One region of the Olsenella sp. oral taxon 807 genome, then DNA from elsewhere that is predicted to be linked to it. Evidence: riboswitches for the same ligand, from Rfam matches in the RefSeq annotation. Region 1 holds a riboswitch; the other holds the start of a gene.
What was found. Region 1 has a riboswitch for thiamine pyrophosphate ahead of ADJ70_RS03585 (thiamine-binding protein). Riboswitches for the same ligand answer to the same signal wherever they lie in the genome.
Positions count from the first base shown of each region.

Region 1 (7,645 bases):
TCAGGATTGCCAGACGTGACTTCAGCCATGGGAGGTCGGGGTGGCTGGTCCTGACCGTCACGGTAGAGTCGTCCTTGGCCTCTATGGAGGTGATCGGCGTAAGCATCGGTGCGTAGCTGCCCCCCGCTGCCGCCGCCACCCTGAACGAGAAGACGACGTCCGACGCCCTGGCCTCCCTCCCGTCGGAGAACTTCGCATCGCTGCGCAACTTGACGTCAAAGGTGGTACCGTCGATCTGGGCAGGGTCGCCTTCGGCGAGCGCCGGGCGCGTGCCGAAGTTATGGAAGTCCGTCTCGAAGAGGCCTTCCATGACATTGAGGTTGCAGCTCAGTGCGAGTGCGGATGAGGTGGACAAGGGATCGAAGTTCTTTGCGGAGTACGCGGCACCGACGGTCAGCTCGCCACCCCCTGCGGTCTGGACGCCACTTGTGGTCCCATTCCACTCGGAACCCGTCGCACAGCCGGTGAGGCCAAGCCCTGCGAGCGCTGCTGCCCCGCCGACAAGATTGACGAACGTACGGCGTGAGAGTGATGTACCCATGCTGGCCTCCGGCACTTCCTGCGAGATTCCGTCCGATGCGAGCTGACGCAGCAAACATCCTGCGACCGCTATGGAACAAGCATACCAGAGTCTCTGCGAACTGGTCTGCGGAAGCCTAGGCGGGGCTCGCTCGGGTACTCCTGTGCCCAGCTTGCTCTCCGAGAAGATCGTCACGCGCAGAGCATGCTGCATCACGTACAGTCATCACTGACCTGTTGTGCGTGAGAGTGGGGAAACCATGCATGAGGGGGAGGCCCTCTTTACGATAGCTCGTGTGCGTCAGCAGGGAGGAGATGCTGCTTCCCGCGAGGCAAAAGTCTGGTGGCTAGTCGTCTGGGCAGCCGTGTGAGGCCCAAGCCCTGCTCCCCGCATTTATTCGGCTTCTCGGGGGTTTGTGTGGGTTGCTGCCTCGGCGAAGACGCCAATCCGGCAGCGGCGCCGCTCACACGAATTCTGTCTTCCCGACCATGCGAGAGGCGGCCACCGAGGAGGCACCGCCGGCGCACCATGGTGGTTGGGGCACTCGTGCCACCTGACGCAGCTCGCGTCGCAACTCGCGTCACAACAGTGTACACAAATGCCCCAAAACGGCTCTGAGAGGTCATTTTCTCTGATCTGTGTACACTCCTGCCTTCCCACGGTCGCTCGCGTGACCGGGCGGGGCCACGGGTCCCACGACATCGACGGCCTCATGGCCCCCGCGATACCAGGGTGCTCGGACCTGAGGCCACGCCGCCGGGCGGTGACACAACCACCTACCCACACAAACTCACGAAGCCCCTTTTTTAGCATGTTGCTTTAGCATGTTGCCGACGGCGACGTGCGATATGGACTCGACATAGCCGAGCTCCATGCTCTTCTCGGCGATGAGCCGAAGCGTCCACCTGGCGTGACCCTCTGGCGGGTCCGTGTAGGTCAGGGCGACGATCTTCGCCTTGGCCTCGCCGTCTATCTTGACGTTTCCCGGCCTGCTGCGCGCCTTGCGCGCGAGCACGCCGTCGAACCCCTCCTCGACCAGCTTCCTCTTGAGGTTGTAGACTGTCTTGACCGTCGAGTGGTAGGCCCTTGCGGCCTCCGCGTCGGTCATCCGCAGGTCGGCGAACCCGCCCTGGTCGATCGCCAGCAGCAGGTTCGCCCGCTTGATCTCCGCGGCCCTGCCGCTTCCCCGGTTCACTCGCGCGAGCAGCTCCTCGCGCTCGCCCTGCGTCAGCTCAACTCTGTACTTGGTCATGGGATGTCCCTCCTTACGGTTGCGATTACAGGATATCCCATAACCTTTGATAAGTAAATTAGTACTTAACTAATCACTAGACATGAATCGCCAGGTGTACCTCGACCGCACCCTTAAGCTCCACGATACCGATCTCATCAAGGTGGAGACTGGCGTGCTGCGTTGTGGGAATTCGAGCTTGCTCGGGCTGGCGCGAAACAAGATCGCATCGGAGGATGTGGAAGAACGGGCGCTCGCTCGTCTCCCTCAACCTGGAGAGCAAGGTGTGCTCCATCACGGCTGAAGACGAGCTGTACAACTCTTTCAGGGATAGGGTCTCTCCGGAGGGCAGGACGTATATGTTCCTCGACGAACCTCAGAGTATCGAGTGGTGGCAGACGCCCTGGACTTAGGCCATTAGGTCATTCTTGGGCGTCTACAGGCCGACTGATATGGGACATTTGTCCGAGAACGCCGTCTACCTGCAGTTCCTCTGCAGGGGATGGTACGTGCACGTGGGCAAGCTCTACGAGAGGGAGGGCGACTTCGTTGTCGTCAAGGATGAGAGAATCGTGTACTTCCAGGTTACGGACGAAATGCTGCCCGAGGCGATACGAGAACGGGAGCTCAAGCCACTTCGCTCGATCCGCGACTCATACGAGAAGCTCATCGTGGTGCGGCAAGGGAGATACGAGTCAGATATCGGTGGGATCAAAATGAGGCTTCGTGAGCTCGTGTGGGTGGATGGTTGCATCACCGCCCCGGTGGCATGGACCTCAGGTCCGGGCACCTGAGCATCACGAGGGCCATGGGCCCTCGACGTCGTGGGACCCATGGCCCCGCCCGGTCGCGCGAGCGGCCGTGGGTATGCAGGAGTGTACACAGATCGGCGAAAACAGGCTCTCGGCGCAACCACCGCCCGCATGCAGAATGCGCCTTTCCGTGACGTCGCCCGCCCAGAGTGCGCCTTTCTGTCACGTCGCGGTGGCGTCGCCGGCGCAGAGCGCGCTTTTCCGTGAGACGGCGGTTGCAGACTGCGCTTTTACGTGAGACCGTCTGCGCAGAATGCGCCTTTGCGTGAGGTGGCTCGACGTTTGCGCAGGTAAGGAAAAGCACACTCTACGGAAAAGCGCATTCTGGGCGCGAACCCTCACGGAAAAGCGCATTCTGCAACCGGACCCTCACGGAAAGGTGCACTCTGCGCGACTGCCCGCATGCAGACCGCGCCCTTTGGTGAGGCCCACACGCAAAGTGCGCCTTTCCGTGAGAGTGACACCCCCAGAGCGCGTCTTTCCGTGAGTCGCCGGTTGCAGAGTGGGGCACCTGTGTACACTGTTGCGACGCGATTCGCCGAGGCGTCAACCCACACTAACCCCCGAAGAGCCATCAAAATCCTGTCGGTTAGGGACTTCTTCCTGGGCTCGCTGCTCTGATGGAGGCGGGAGTCGAAGCGAAATTGTCGAAAAGTGGCGTCCCTAAGGCTGTCTTGCATACGAATCCGAGTCACTCCGCCGCACTCGTCGTGGTAAAGTATTCCTCATCAAAAGGGGGCTGGCGCACGCCGGCTGAGATAGGGCCTAATGCGGCCCTGACCTTCGAACCTGATCTGGGTAATGCCAGCGTAGGGACCACGGCACGTGTACGGCGCGGGTCCCAGTGATAAGCGGGGACGCCTACGATGCGCTTGCCCCGCAGAAGGGGAGTGCCTATGAACTGCTCTGTTGCCCTACAGTACCTTCCCATGAACGTGGGGTCGGACGACGAGGTCTGTCGCATCGTGGACGAGGTCATCGCCGTCATCGACGAAAGCGGTCTCGACTACTACGTGGGACCCTTCGAGACGACCGTCGAGGGGGACTTCGACTCCTGCATGGCACTCGTCAAGCGTTGCATCGAGGCGGGGGCCGCAGCGGGTTGCGCCGAGAGCGCGAGCTACGTCAAGGTCTCGTATCGCCCGACAGCTGATGTCATGAGCACCGGACGCAAGATCGGCAAGTATCATCCAGGCGATCCTGACCTCGTCACGAGGGAGGCAGACGTTGCATAGTGAGGGGTCCTCTCGCCCACGTCCGCCCGATGCCTTACCAAGCCCCACACCCTCTCGCGTTCGTCGTGCGGTGATCCCGCCCGCGACGGTAGCGGTGCTTTTGCTCGCATGGCAGCTTGTCGTGGCCGCAGGTATCGTGCCCAACTTCCTCCTGCCAAGTCCTACACAGGTGTTGGCCGCACTCGCCTCTGATGCGGTGTTGCTCGCCGACCATGCCGCAACCACACTCGCCGAGTCTGTCCTCGGGCTTCTCATCGGCTGTGCCGTGGGCTTTGCCTTCGCCGTCCTCATGGACCGCTTCGAGATCGTTTACCTAGCCTTCAGCCCGCTCATCACCGTGTCGCAGACGGTCCCCACCGTCGCCATCGCGCCGCTTCTGGTGCTCTGGCTGGGCTATGGCCTCGCACCCAAGGTGGTGCTCGTCGTGCTCACTACCTTCTTCCCGATCACAGTCTCGCTCGTCAGTGGCTTTCGGTCGGTGGACCCGGATCTCATAGACCTCATGCGCACGATGAACGCGACGTCAGCTCAGATCTTCTGGCAGGTCAAGATACCTACGGCGGCCGAGCAGTTCTTCAGTGGCCTCAAGATAAGCGCAACCTATGCCATCGTGGGAGCCGTGATCGCCGAGTGGCTGGGCGGCTTCTCGGGTCTGGGCGTCTACATGACACGTGTGCGCAAGTCGTTCGCCTATGACAGGATGTTTGCCGTGATCGCGCTCATCTCCGCGCTGTCACTCGCCCTCATGGGTGCGGTGGGTGCGATCCAGCGTATCTGCATGCCCTGGAAGAGGGCAGAAAGGAAGTAAGCATGGACTTTTCGACCAAGCTTAGCAGGCTGTCCCGGAGAGGCTTCGTCCACGGCGTCGGTGCTCTCGTTGCTTCGGCGGCGCTCGCCGGCTGCGGGGCGTACGATAACGCCGTCTCCGGAGACTCCAAGGGTTCGGGCTCAGGTTCCTCCCAAGAGACGACCAAGATCAGCTTCTGTTTGGACTACACGCCCAACACCAACCATACGGGCATCTACGTTGCCCAAGACAAGGGGTACTTTGCCGACGAGGGCCTTGAGGTCGAGATTATCCAGCCATCCGAGGGTACCGCTGATCCCGTCATCGGCTCGGGTCAGGCCCAGATGGGCGTGAGCTACCAGGACTACATTGCCAACGACCTCTCCTCCGCCTCTCCCATTCCCGTCACAGCGGTAGCCGCCATCATCCAACACAACACGAGCGGCATCATGAGCCGCAAGGAGGATGGGGTCACGAGCGCCAAGGGCATGGAGGGTCGCACGTACGCCACCTGGGACATGCCCATCGAGCAGGCTACCATCAAGCGGGTGGTCGAGTCCGACGGTGGTGATTACTCCAAGGTCAAATTGGTGCCCTATACCGTGGACGACGAGGTGAGCGGTCTCAAGGCCAAGCTGTTCGACACCGTGTGGGTGTATGAGGGGTGGGCCGTCCAGAACGCGGCCGTTCAGGACTATCCGGTGAACTATTTCTCGTTCATCTCGATGGACGAGGTGTTTGACTTCTATACGCCGGTCATTGCCGCAAACAATGACTTCATCACCCACAAGCCTGAGGCCGTCAGAGCCTTCCTGCGTGCTGCCAAGAGGGGTTACGAATTTGCCGTGAGTGACCCTGGTGCCGCTGCGGACATACTCTGCACGGCCGTGCCCGAGCTCGACAGCGCGCTCGCGCACCGGAGTGCCCAGTTCTTGGCGAGCCAGTACCAGGCGGAGGCACCGACCTGGGGCGTCATCGACGGGGGGCGTTGGGCCCGCTACTACCAGTGGCTGAACGACAACAACCTGATCGAAAGGCATATCGACGTCAATGCCGGGTGGACGATGGACTATCTGGAGCGATAGGTGAAAGATAGGGTGAGTGCTGACGTGGGATCGAGCCGGGGTAAGGGTGGAAAGGGGACCTATGCCCTCGAGGCCCGCCACCTCACGCTCTCATGGGACGGAGGGGTCCACGTCATTGTCCATGACGTTTCCCTCAGGCTCGGCGTCGGTGAGGTCGTGTGCCTGGTGGGGCGGTCCGGTTGCGGCAAGACGACCATCATGCACGCGCTCTCGGGCCTGTCGCGTCCCCTAAAGGGCAGTGTCTGCCTGCACGGCGAGGACGTGACGGGTATCCCCGGCCGCGTCAGCTACATGCTGCAGAAGGACCTGCTCCTTCCCAGCAAGCGCATCATCGACAACGTCTGCCTGCCTCTGGTGCTCGGTGGCATGAGCGTCTTGGACGCGCGGGCCAAGGCCGAACCCCTCTTCGAGCGCTTTGGGCTTGCGGGCACGCAGCGCCGCTGGCCAGACGAGCTCTCTGGTGGCATGCGGCAGCGGGCGGCATTCTTGCGCACGTATCTTATGGGAAACGACGTCGTTCTGCTCGACGAGCCCTTCTCCGCACTCGATGCCCTCACGCGCACGGACTTGCGGGGTTGGTACTGCAACATGGCGCGTGAGCTGGACATCGCAACCCTTGCCATCACGCATGACGTGGACGAGGCCGTCACGATGGCTGGCCGTATCTACGTGTTGGGAGGCGACCCCTCGCATGGAGAGCCCAGTCGTGTGGTTGCACAGGTCAAGGTGGGGCGGCCACAGGCGACCGCAGACGCAGGGGAGTTCGCCCTCACGCCTGAGTTTCTGGCCGCCAAGCGCGAGGTGCTTGCGTGTTTGGGCTAACGTGCCGCCCGGCACGCGAGTGTGGGGCGCATTGCCCGCGACGCGAGCGCACACCAGGCCGTGTGGTGTGCGCTCGCTCCCCACGTCGCCACGCGCCTGGTTCTACAGGCATCATGGCATCATGACCAGGCGCTTGTAGACGTCAAGTCCCGCCACCAGGATGGACTCGTCAAAGTCGAAGCGGTCGGAGTGTAGGGGAATGCCCGTACCCGTGCCCAGGAGTAAAAACATGCCAGGCAGCCACTGCTGGTACCAGGCGAAGTCCTCAGCGATGAGAAGGGGTTCGGGCAAGGTCTTGAGCTCGATGTCGTCCATTGCGAGCCACTCGCGGCTGCGCACGTAAAGATTCTCGTCGTTCACAACGGGTGGGTAACCTTCCGAGAGGCTCACAAGTGCCTCGCACCCTCGCGGCTCGGCTGCATCGCGAGCAATCCGAGGTAGTTCGGCGCTCACGCGTCTACCCATTGTGGTTGAGAAGGTCCGAAGTGAGCCCTCGAGGCGCGCACTCGCGGCGATTTGGTTTCTCACCTCGCCGGCCTCCATGCGGCCGAACTTGAGCAGGCATGCCTCCTCGAGTCGGCACTCGTCCATGGAGGCATAGGCACGTCCAAGAAAGTCACAGCAGGCCTCGAGTGCGTCGGCACCGTCTTCGGCCCTCGCGATGTGGGAGGCTCGACCGGAGAAGGACACGCTCACCTCCCTCGAGGAGGCGAGAAGCGCCCCTGCCCTGCTCGCGAGCGCAGCACGTGGCAGCTCGGGCCACAGGTGGAAGCCATAGATCCTGTCCACGCCCAAGCGTTCGAAGACACCGCTCTCGCACACCGCCTTGGCGCCTCCCGTCGTCTCCTCCGCAGGCTGGAACACCAAGAGCAGCGAGCGCGGCAGCCTGTCCAGGTGGTCCGCCAGCCACCAGGCAAGCCCGAGGACCATGGACATGTGCCCATCATGGCCACAGGCGTGCATCCTTCCGGGGTGTGTCGATGCGTACGCGACGCCCGTCCGCTCGCTCACGGGCAGTGCGTCCATATCTGAGCGTATGGCCGTGGCATGGGTCGTCCCCAGGTCAAAGTGGCAGCATACGCTCGAGCGACTGGGCGAGAACACCGTGGCCCTTGCTTGGATGCTTCTACCTGTGGAGTTGCGGTTTGCCCGC
Region 1 is NZ_CP012069.2:849,483-857,127, forward strand. It holds gene ADJ70_RS03570 (ABC transporter substrate-binding protein) at 1-541, opposite strand, end outside; gene ADJ70_RS03575 (helix-turn-helix domain-containing protein) at 1,311-1,772, opposite strand; gene ADJ70_RS15065 (hypothetical protein) at 1,849-2,034, opposite strand; gene ADJ70_RS15070 (ATP-binding protein) at 2,204-2,545, shown strand; TPP riboswitch at 3,286-3,398, shown strand; gene ADJ70_RS03585 (thiamine-binding protein) at 3,460-3,798, shown strand; gene ADJ70_RS03590 (ABC transporter permease) at 3,893-4,606, shown strand; gene ADJ70_RS03595 (ABC transporter substrate-binding protein) at 4,609-5,670, shown strand; gene ADJ70_RS03600 (ABC transporter ATP-binding protein) at 5,671-6,492, shown strand; gene ADJ70_RS03605 (amidohydrolase) at 6,604-7,645, opposite strand, start outside.

Region 2 (7,645 bases), 1.1 Mb from region 1:
ATAGGCGCGGCACCCGAGTCGGATGGGCAACCCGACTCGGATGCCCAGGCAAGTGGCCCGCGCAGCGACGACGCCATTTACGTCACCGGCGGCAGGATTACAGGATGTCGATATACTCCCCGGCAAGCACCTTGTTCATGCTTCTCACGGCACAGAACTTCCCGCACATGGAGCAGGTCTCGCTGTGGTCGTCCTCGGGAGCGCGGCTGTCACGTATCGCCCTCGCAACCTTGGGGTCGAGGGCCTCCTTGAACTGTGCGTCCCAGTCAAGGACGCGGCGGGCGTCCGCCATGCGCTCATCGGGCTCCTGCGACCCCGGGATCCCCTTGGCGATGTCTGCCGCATGGGCGGCTATCCTGCTGGCGATGATGCCCTGGCGCACGTCATCCACGTTTGGCAGGGCGAGGTGCTCGGCTGGCGTCACGTAACACAGAAACGCCGCTCCTGCCCAGGCGGCGATGGCGCCCCCGATGGCCGCCGTAATGTGGTCGTAGCCTGGTGCGATGTCAGTCACGAGAGGTCCGAGCACGTAGAAGGGGGCACCCTTGCAGATGGTCTGCTGCACCTTCATATTGGCGGCTATCTGGTCCATCGGCACGTGTCCCGGACCCTCCACCATCACCTGGACGTCCCTGTCCCAGGCGCGCTGCGTCAACTCACCGAGCCTCAGGAGCTCCCCCATCTGGCAGCCGTCCGTGGCATCGGCGAGGCAGCCCGGTCGACACGCGTCGCCGAGGCTTATGGTCACGTCGTGCTCGTGGCAGATCGTAAGAATATCGTCGTAGCGCTCAAGGAAGGGGTTCTCCTCTCCGGTCATGGCCATCCACGCGAACACGAGGCTCCCTCCACGACTCACGACGTTCATCTTGCGCCCTCCCGCGCGAATCTCGTCGATGGTCTTCCTGGTGATGCCGCAGTGCAGGGTAACGAAGTCGACGCCATCCTCTGCGTGCAGGCGGACCACGTCAACGAAGTCGTCGGCGCTGAGCGTGGCGAGATCGCGCTGGTAGTGAATGACCGCGTCGTAGACGGGGACGGTGCCCACCATCGTGGGGCACTCGCGGCAGAGCTTGCGCCTGAAGGGTTGCGTGTCGCCGTGGCTGGAGAGGTCCATAATGGCTTGTGCGCCGAGCTTGACGGCACTTTTGACCTTTTCCATCTCGATGTCGTAGTCTTTGACGTCACGACTGACACCAAGGTTGACGTTGATCTTGGTCCTAAGCATGCTCCCAACGCCGTTTGGGTCCAGGCACGCGTGCGCGTGGTTGGCCGGGATGATCACCTTACCCTCGGCGACCCAGGCGCGAATCTCCTCGACTGTCCGGCGCTCCTTCTTTGCCACTACCTCCATCTGGGGCGTGATAGTGCCCTTGCGAGCCGCTCCCATCTGGGTGTCTAGCTCCTCCATAGCTCCCTTTCCTTTCCGTTATGAATCACGTAAGCGGACGTCAGCCGCCAACCGGTCCCTCGGCGTAGCCGCCCGTAAGGGCAAAGGCGTGGTTCATGGGACCACTTCCCTGCCCGAGGTCGAGCATCGCCAAGAGGGCGTCCGTGACGTAGGACTTGGCGCGGCGGGTGGCCTGCGTAAGGTCGAAGCCCTTGGCGAGGTTCGAGGCGATGGCGCTCGAGAGCGTGCAGCCAGTGCCATGCGTGTTTGGATTGTCGATGCGCCTAGCCCTGAGCCAGTGAGCGCTGCCGCACGACCAGAGCAGGTCGTCGGCATCGGTGTCGCTCAGGCCATGCCCACCCTTGCAGAGCACGGCGCAGCCGAAGCGCGTGGCGATGCCCTCGGCTGCGGCGAGCAGGTCTGCGGCGGTCTTGATACGAAGGCCCGAGAGGACCTCGGCCTCGGGGATATTGGGAGTGATAACGTCCGCGAGCGGGATGAGCCTCTCCTCAAGGACGGCAACGGCGGCATCATCGATGAGCCTCGCCCCGCTCGTCGCGACCATCACGGGGTCAAGGACCACGTTTCTCGCTTCATGACGGCGCAGGCGATCGGCGATGGTAAAGACGAGGGCAGGCGAGCTCACCATGCCAATCTTTACCGCGTCGGGCCTGATGTCCGCAAACACCGCGTCTATCTGCGCCGCCAGAAACTCGGGCGTGACATCCATGATGGCCGTCACGCCCATCGTGTTCTGGGCAGTTAGCGCCGTGATGGCGCTCATGGCAAAGACCCCGTTCAGGGTCATCGTCTTGATGTCCGCCTGGATGCCGGCTCCCCCACTGGAGTCGCTCCCGGCGATGGTCAGCGCTGTTTTCATCTGGTACCTCCCTTGCGTGGGCTCTTCCCGATCGCAGAGACGATGGCCGCACCCTCCTGAAAGCTGCCGAGATAGACGTCGACCGTCGCCCTGATGGCGTCCTGGTCCGCTGCGCTCGCCTCGTCTTGGACTGCACAGGTGGGAAAGCCCGCCTCGTGGGCGCAGCGCAGCGCCAAGAGCGTGTCCTCGACGACGAGCACGTCTTGGGCAGGAAGGCCCAGATGCTCGGCGGCCATGCGGTAGATCTTCGACTGCGCCTTGGTGGTCGCGTAGTCGTCGCAGGAGAGCAGACACTCGAAGCAATCCCAGACGCCCAGGCGCTCGAGGGCGAGACGCCCCAGCGCGGGGTCACCCGCGGTCGTGAGCAGCATGTGCACTTCCGCCTCCCGAAGGCCCAAGACGAACTCTCTTGCACCTAGCTTGAGGTGGACCTCCTCGCGGTAGAAGCCCTCCAAGATGGCAGAGATCCCCTGGCGCACCTGCTCGGGCGACTGAGAGAGGCCGTAGCGCTCCTTCATGTACGCAACTCCCTCGTCGAGGGTCAGCGTAAAGAGTCGCTCTGCAAGGTCTGGGCCAGCCCTCACGCCGATGGAGGCGAGGTAGCGCCCAGCAAGACCGTCCCAGATGCCCGTGGAGTCGAGCAGCGTGCCGTCGATGTCAAAGGCGACCCCGCGAACCTTGCGAACCCCAAAGGCCTCGTGGGCCCCGCGAACGGCGCATACCTCGCGAGCCTCGTGGATCATACGCCCAGCACCTCTCTGATTCTGGCCCTGAGCTCGCGCGTCGCCGCCTCGACGTCCGGCTGGGCAAAGATGGCCGATATGACGGCCACACCACAGATACCCGTTCCCGCAAGCTCCCCCACGTTGGCGGCCGTGATGCCTCCGATGGCGACGACGGGAATGCTGACCGCCTCGCAGATGGCTGAGAGCTCCTCGCGACTGATGACGTCGGCGTCCGCCTTGGAGCCGGTGGGAAAGACAGCTCCCACGCCGAGGTAGTCAGCTCCGGCTCGCTCGGCAGCGCGGGCCTCCCCCACCGTACCTGCCGAGACACCCAGGATCCTGCCCTCGCCGATGTGCCGCCTGACCGCAGCTGCCTCCATATCGCCCTGCCCTACGTGCACGCCGTCCGCCTCGCACGCGAGGGCGAGCGCCACGTCGTCGTCCACCACGAACGGCACGGCCTGGGAGCGGCAGAGTCCTCGCAGCTCACGGGCCTCGACAAGGTACTCATCATGGGGAAGGGCCATGTCGTCCTTCTCACGGACCTGTATGAAGGTCGCACCACCTCGCAGGGCCTCCCTCACACACGAGTCGAGCGTGCGCTCGCCCAGCCAGTGGCGATCCGTCACCGCATAGAGCGCGAGCGAGTGTGCGAGCTTCTCCCTGTCAAGGCGGCCAGCGGGCCCTCCTGCGGCTGCCGCCGTGCCCGAACGCCTATCGAAGCTCATAGCGCGCCTCCCTGTCAAGCTGCTCGCCGTCGATGTTGTAGATGGCGTCGATGATGCGGTTGCGGTAGGTGGCGTTGCCGTCGCCCTCCTGCATGCGAGACCAGCCGACCTCGCCGGCAAGACCCATCAGGCAGACGGCAGCCGCAGCTGCCTCGAGCTTGTCCTTGGGGTTGGCGATAAGATAGGCGCACAGGACTCCCGAGAGCATGCAGCCCGTACCCGTGACCCTGCCCATCTCGGCGCGTCCGTTGCGGATGACATAGCAGGTCTCCTCGTCTGCCACGAGGTCGATCGCCCCCGTGATCGCGACGATGCCTTCCACCTTACGGGCATAGCCCTTGGAGAAGGACACCATCTCGTCGAGCCTGGCGTCGGTCACGGCGTCGGCAGCGCTGGCGTCGACGCCCCGTGTCGTGGCACTGCCGAGGGCCAGAGCCTTGAGCTCGGAGACGTTGCCTCGGATAGCATCGAAGCCGATAGTGTCCACCAGCTCAGATGCGATGCGCGTGCGCAGCTTGCTCGCACCGGCTGCCACGGGGTCGAGCACCCTGACGTGACCGAGCTCGCGCGAGCGCCTGCCTGCGATGCGCATGGCCTCTATCGTCTGGCTGTTGAGGTTGCCTATGTTGATGTTGAGGCCACCGCAGATGGTGGTGATGTCCTCGACGTCCTCGGGCTCGTCGGCCATGATGGGACTCCCGCCGCAGGCGAGCACCGCATTTGCGACGTCGTTGATGGTGACGTAGTTGGTGATGTTATGCACGAGCGGCGTTGTCTTACGTACAGTGCGCAATCGATCAGAAAGCATGGCCTCAGGCTCCTCTCACAGAACAAGCGGACGCACCCTTTCCGGGTGTGCCCGCTCGGGCGAGAGCTCGCGTGGCCGTCTGAGGCCGCAGTCCCTACGCTGGCATTACCCAGATCAGGTTCTTGGGTCGGGACCGCACTGGGTCCCCTCTCAGCCGGCATGCGCCAGCTCCCCTAATCAGCTGCAATTGTAGCACAACAAGTGCAAAGTCAGCTCGGCACCCGTGACAAGAGGGACCGCGAGCTCCTTGTGAGCATGCGCCGAAAGAGCGAGGCCATTCCCGCATATCTCCACCGCGCCGTATATTGCGAGGCACTCCTGCACCTCAGCGTCGACGACGCGTGGCATGTACCCCTCGGGGCATATGCTCATGTCCACTTCCCTCTCGATGACTCTTGATGGGATGACAGCAGGACCCCCTGTCATAATCACCAGAATCCGATTATTACACCGCCATTTACCGAATATCTTACCACCAGAATACGACATACCGAACAGCGCTGAGAGACGCGAGCTACATCTGCTGGGCACAAACCCTTATCCTGAGTTCCCGGCACCTCCTTAGCCCACAACTGGCAGCCTGATGGTATCCCGACCTGGCCCGGGGCGCGCCCTTAGCGAGGCCCTCTGCCCAGACTGCGCCTTTCCGTGCGGTCAGGCCCCAGGTCGAGGCCTGCGGGCCCCGGCGCAACCCCCCCCGCAGGCTGGCGGGGGGTTGCTCGAGCGCGTTTGCCCAGTTGGGCCATTTTCCATAGTGCCCCGCAGGCTGGCGGGGGGTTGCGTCCCACGCCTCCCGGGCGGCGACGTGACGGAAAAGCGCAGTCTGCAGCCCCCCAAGCTAACAGAGTGCGCTTTTCCATAAGACGCAACTCCAAACTGCGTCTTTCCGATCGGTGACGATCGCAGAGTGCGCTTTTCCGTGAGTCCATCAGGACAGAGTGCGCTTTTCCGTGAGCCGGCGCCGCGTTTGCCCAGGTGAGGAAAAGCGCATTTTACGGAAAAGCGCATTCTGGGGTTTGACGTCACGGAAAGGCGCATTTTGCGAGCTCCAGAACCGCCAGAGTGTGTCTTTTCGTAAGACGCCTCACGGAAAAGCGCATTTTGTGAGCTCTAGAACCGCCAGAATGCGTCTTTTGGTGAGACGCGTCCCGGGGGCGCGGCCAAAGTGCGCCTTTCCGTGAGGCGCTGGGCAGCAGACAGCGGGATGTCCGGCTGTCCCAGAACCTCCCCCACCTCGCCTTTCGCCTTGATCACTTTTTGCCAGACACAGTGCCCTCGTCGCGCGCAAGCTCCTGCGGCAGCGGCTCATCGATGTTACCGCGATAGAACCCCCCAAAGAAGTTCTCGGTACGTAGCACGTTAATCACTGCATGTGGCTCGACGGCGCGCATCAGGCGGATGATATCATCCTGCTCGTAGGCCGACACCACGGTGTTAAGCAGCCACATCTTCTGGTGGCGGTAGCCGCCGAAGCCCTCGACGCAGGATACCCCATGGCGATAGCGCGCCTGGTACGCAGCCATGATCTCCATTGGACGCCTCGTCGTGACCTGCAGTGTCACACGCTCGTAGCGGTGGTAGAACATACTGATCGCATTGGTCGAGATGAACTGGAAGATGATCGACCACGCTGCGTTCTCCCAGCCGAACATCGCGCCGAAGACGAGCAACATCACGCAGTTTCCGGCAAATATCTGCCCCCAGATCGTCTTGCCCGTACGGTTGGACACCATGAGCGATATGAAGTCGCTGCCGGCCGTCGATGCCCCTCCCTTGAGCGCGAGCGCTATCGAGAAGCCGTAGAGAAAGCCCCCAAAGACCACGTCGAGAAACTTTGACTCGAAGGAGACCAGCCCTGTCAGGACGTCTGGAGGAAGCACGCGCAGGAAGAAGGCCGCAAGAAAGACCTGTGCCATGGAGAAGAGCACGAAGCGCCTCGATATGTGCCTCCAGCAGAGTATCGCGACCGGAATGTTGAGCGTGATCATGCCCACGAAGGTGGGAAATGAGATGCCAAGAAGCGAGGTGATCCTATCGAGCAAGATGGCAAGGCCCGTGAACCCGCTGGAGAGCAGGTCGGCGGGCCGTATGAAAACAATCAACGTGAAGGCCTGCAAGAAGGCGGAAACGACCACGGAGCAACCCGTGATGACGCGACGCACCCCAGCGTAACGACCAAGACCTAACGCCTTGTCAATGAGCTCGTCATCCATGCAGTGCCTCGCTCTCTTGGTCATGGCCACGTATGTGCTGTATGATACCATGCCTTGTTTTCAGTGACATGCGGCAGGAACACATCAACTTTAAGTCGGCCTCGGACGCGAGCCTAGCGCCCGGGCGCGACCCGACCCGCAGACGCGGCTTAGCCCTCGGGCGCAAGCTTGGCCTAGGCCTTTTCATCCCACAGCCTGAAGGCAGCGTCACCCATCTCGGCAAGCTGCTCGAGGGCACGACCCACCGCGTCGTCGGTACAGGGACCTATGTGGTGCACCGATACGTCACGCACGGCGTCGTTGGCGTTCGCCACCGCGACGGAATGCCCAGAGACCTTGAGCATCTGCAGGTCGTTGTCCGAGTCGCCGAAGGCGACTATCTGGTCGGCGTTAACGGCGAGCAGGATCTGCAGGACGCGGACCCCTGATGCCTTGCTCCAGCCGTGCGGAACGACATCGAACATGCGGCTGCCAGGCGAGAGCAGGTCGAGCTTGGGGCAGGCGGCACGGATGCGATCGGCCCACTGGTTGTTGTCAATGCCCTCAGAGCCCTCCTCGAAGTGGAGACCCGCCGTGATGATGGGCCAGGTCGGGATGTCGTCTGGATCCACGAGCTCGCTCGCGCGCCTGCCACCCCAGGTCGTCCCCATGAGACTCTCCATGTCGCGCGCGCACACGAAGCCTCCCGCGTCGCCGCGTCCACTCACATAGACGCCCGGTAAATCGTGCACAATCTTGGCCATGAGCACCATCGAGTCGCGGTCTACCGCCGTCTGGTTGGTGAGCACGCCTCCCACGTAGATCTTCTTGCCATTGGAGAGGAGCGCCGTCTGCATGCAAGCCTCGTCACCGCGAAACGACTCGAGCACACTCGCATAGTCGCGACCAGACGCGGGACCAAAGT
Region 2 is NZ_CP012069.2:1,932,258-1,939,902, forward strand. It holds gene thiC (phosphomethylpyrimidine synthase ThiC) at 98-1,408, opposite strand; gene thiD (bifunctional hydroxymethylpyrimidine kinase/phosphomethylpyrimidine kinase) at 1,449-2,267, opposite strand; gene ADJ70_RS08175 (HAD family phosphatase) at 2,264-3,010, opposite strand; gene thiE (thiamine phosphate synthase) at 3,007-3,720, opposite strand; gene thiM (hydroxyethylthiazole kinase) at 3,707-4,528, opposite strand; TPP riboswitch at 4,620-4,703, opposite strand; gene ADJ70_RS14950 (hypothetical protein) at 4,706-4,900, opposite strand; gene ADJ70_RS08195 (YitT family protein) at 5,779-6,741, opposite strand; gene ADJ70_RS08200 (HAD family hydrolase) at 6,915-7,645, opposite strand, start outside.
Region 2: linked by a shared signal. The riboswitch ahead of thiM (hydroxyethylthiazole kinase) and the one ahead of ADJ70_RS03585 (thiamine-binding protein) in region 1 are both predicted to bind thiamine pyrophosphate.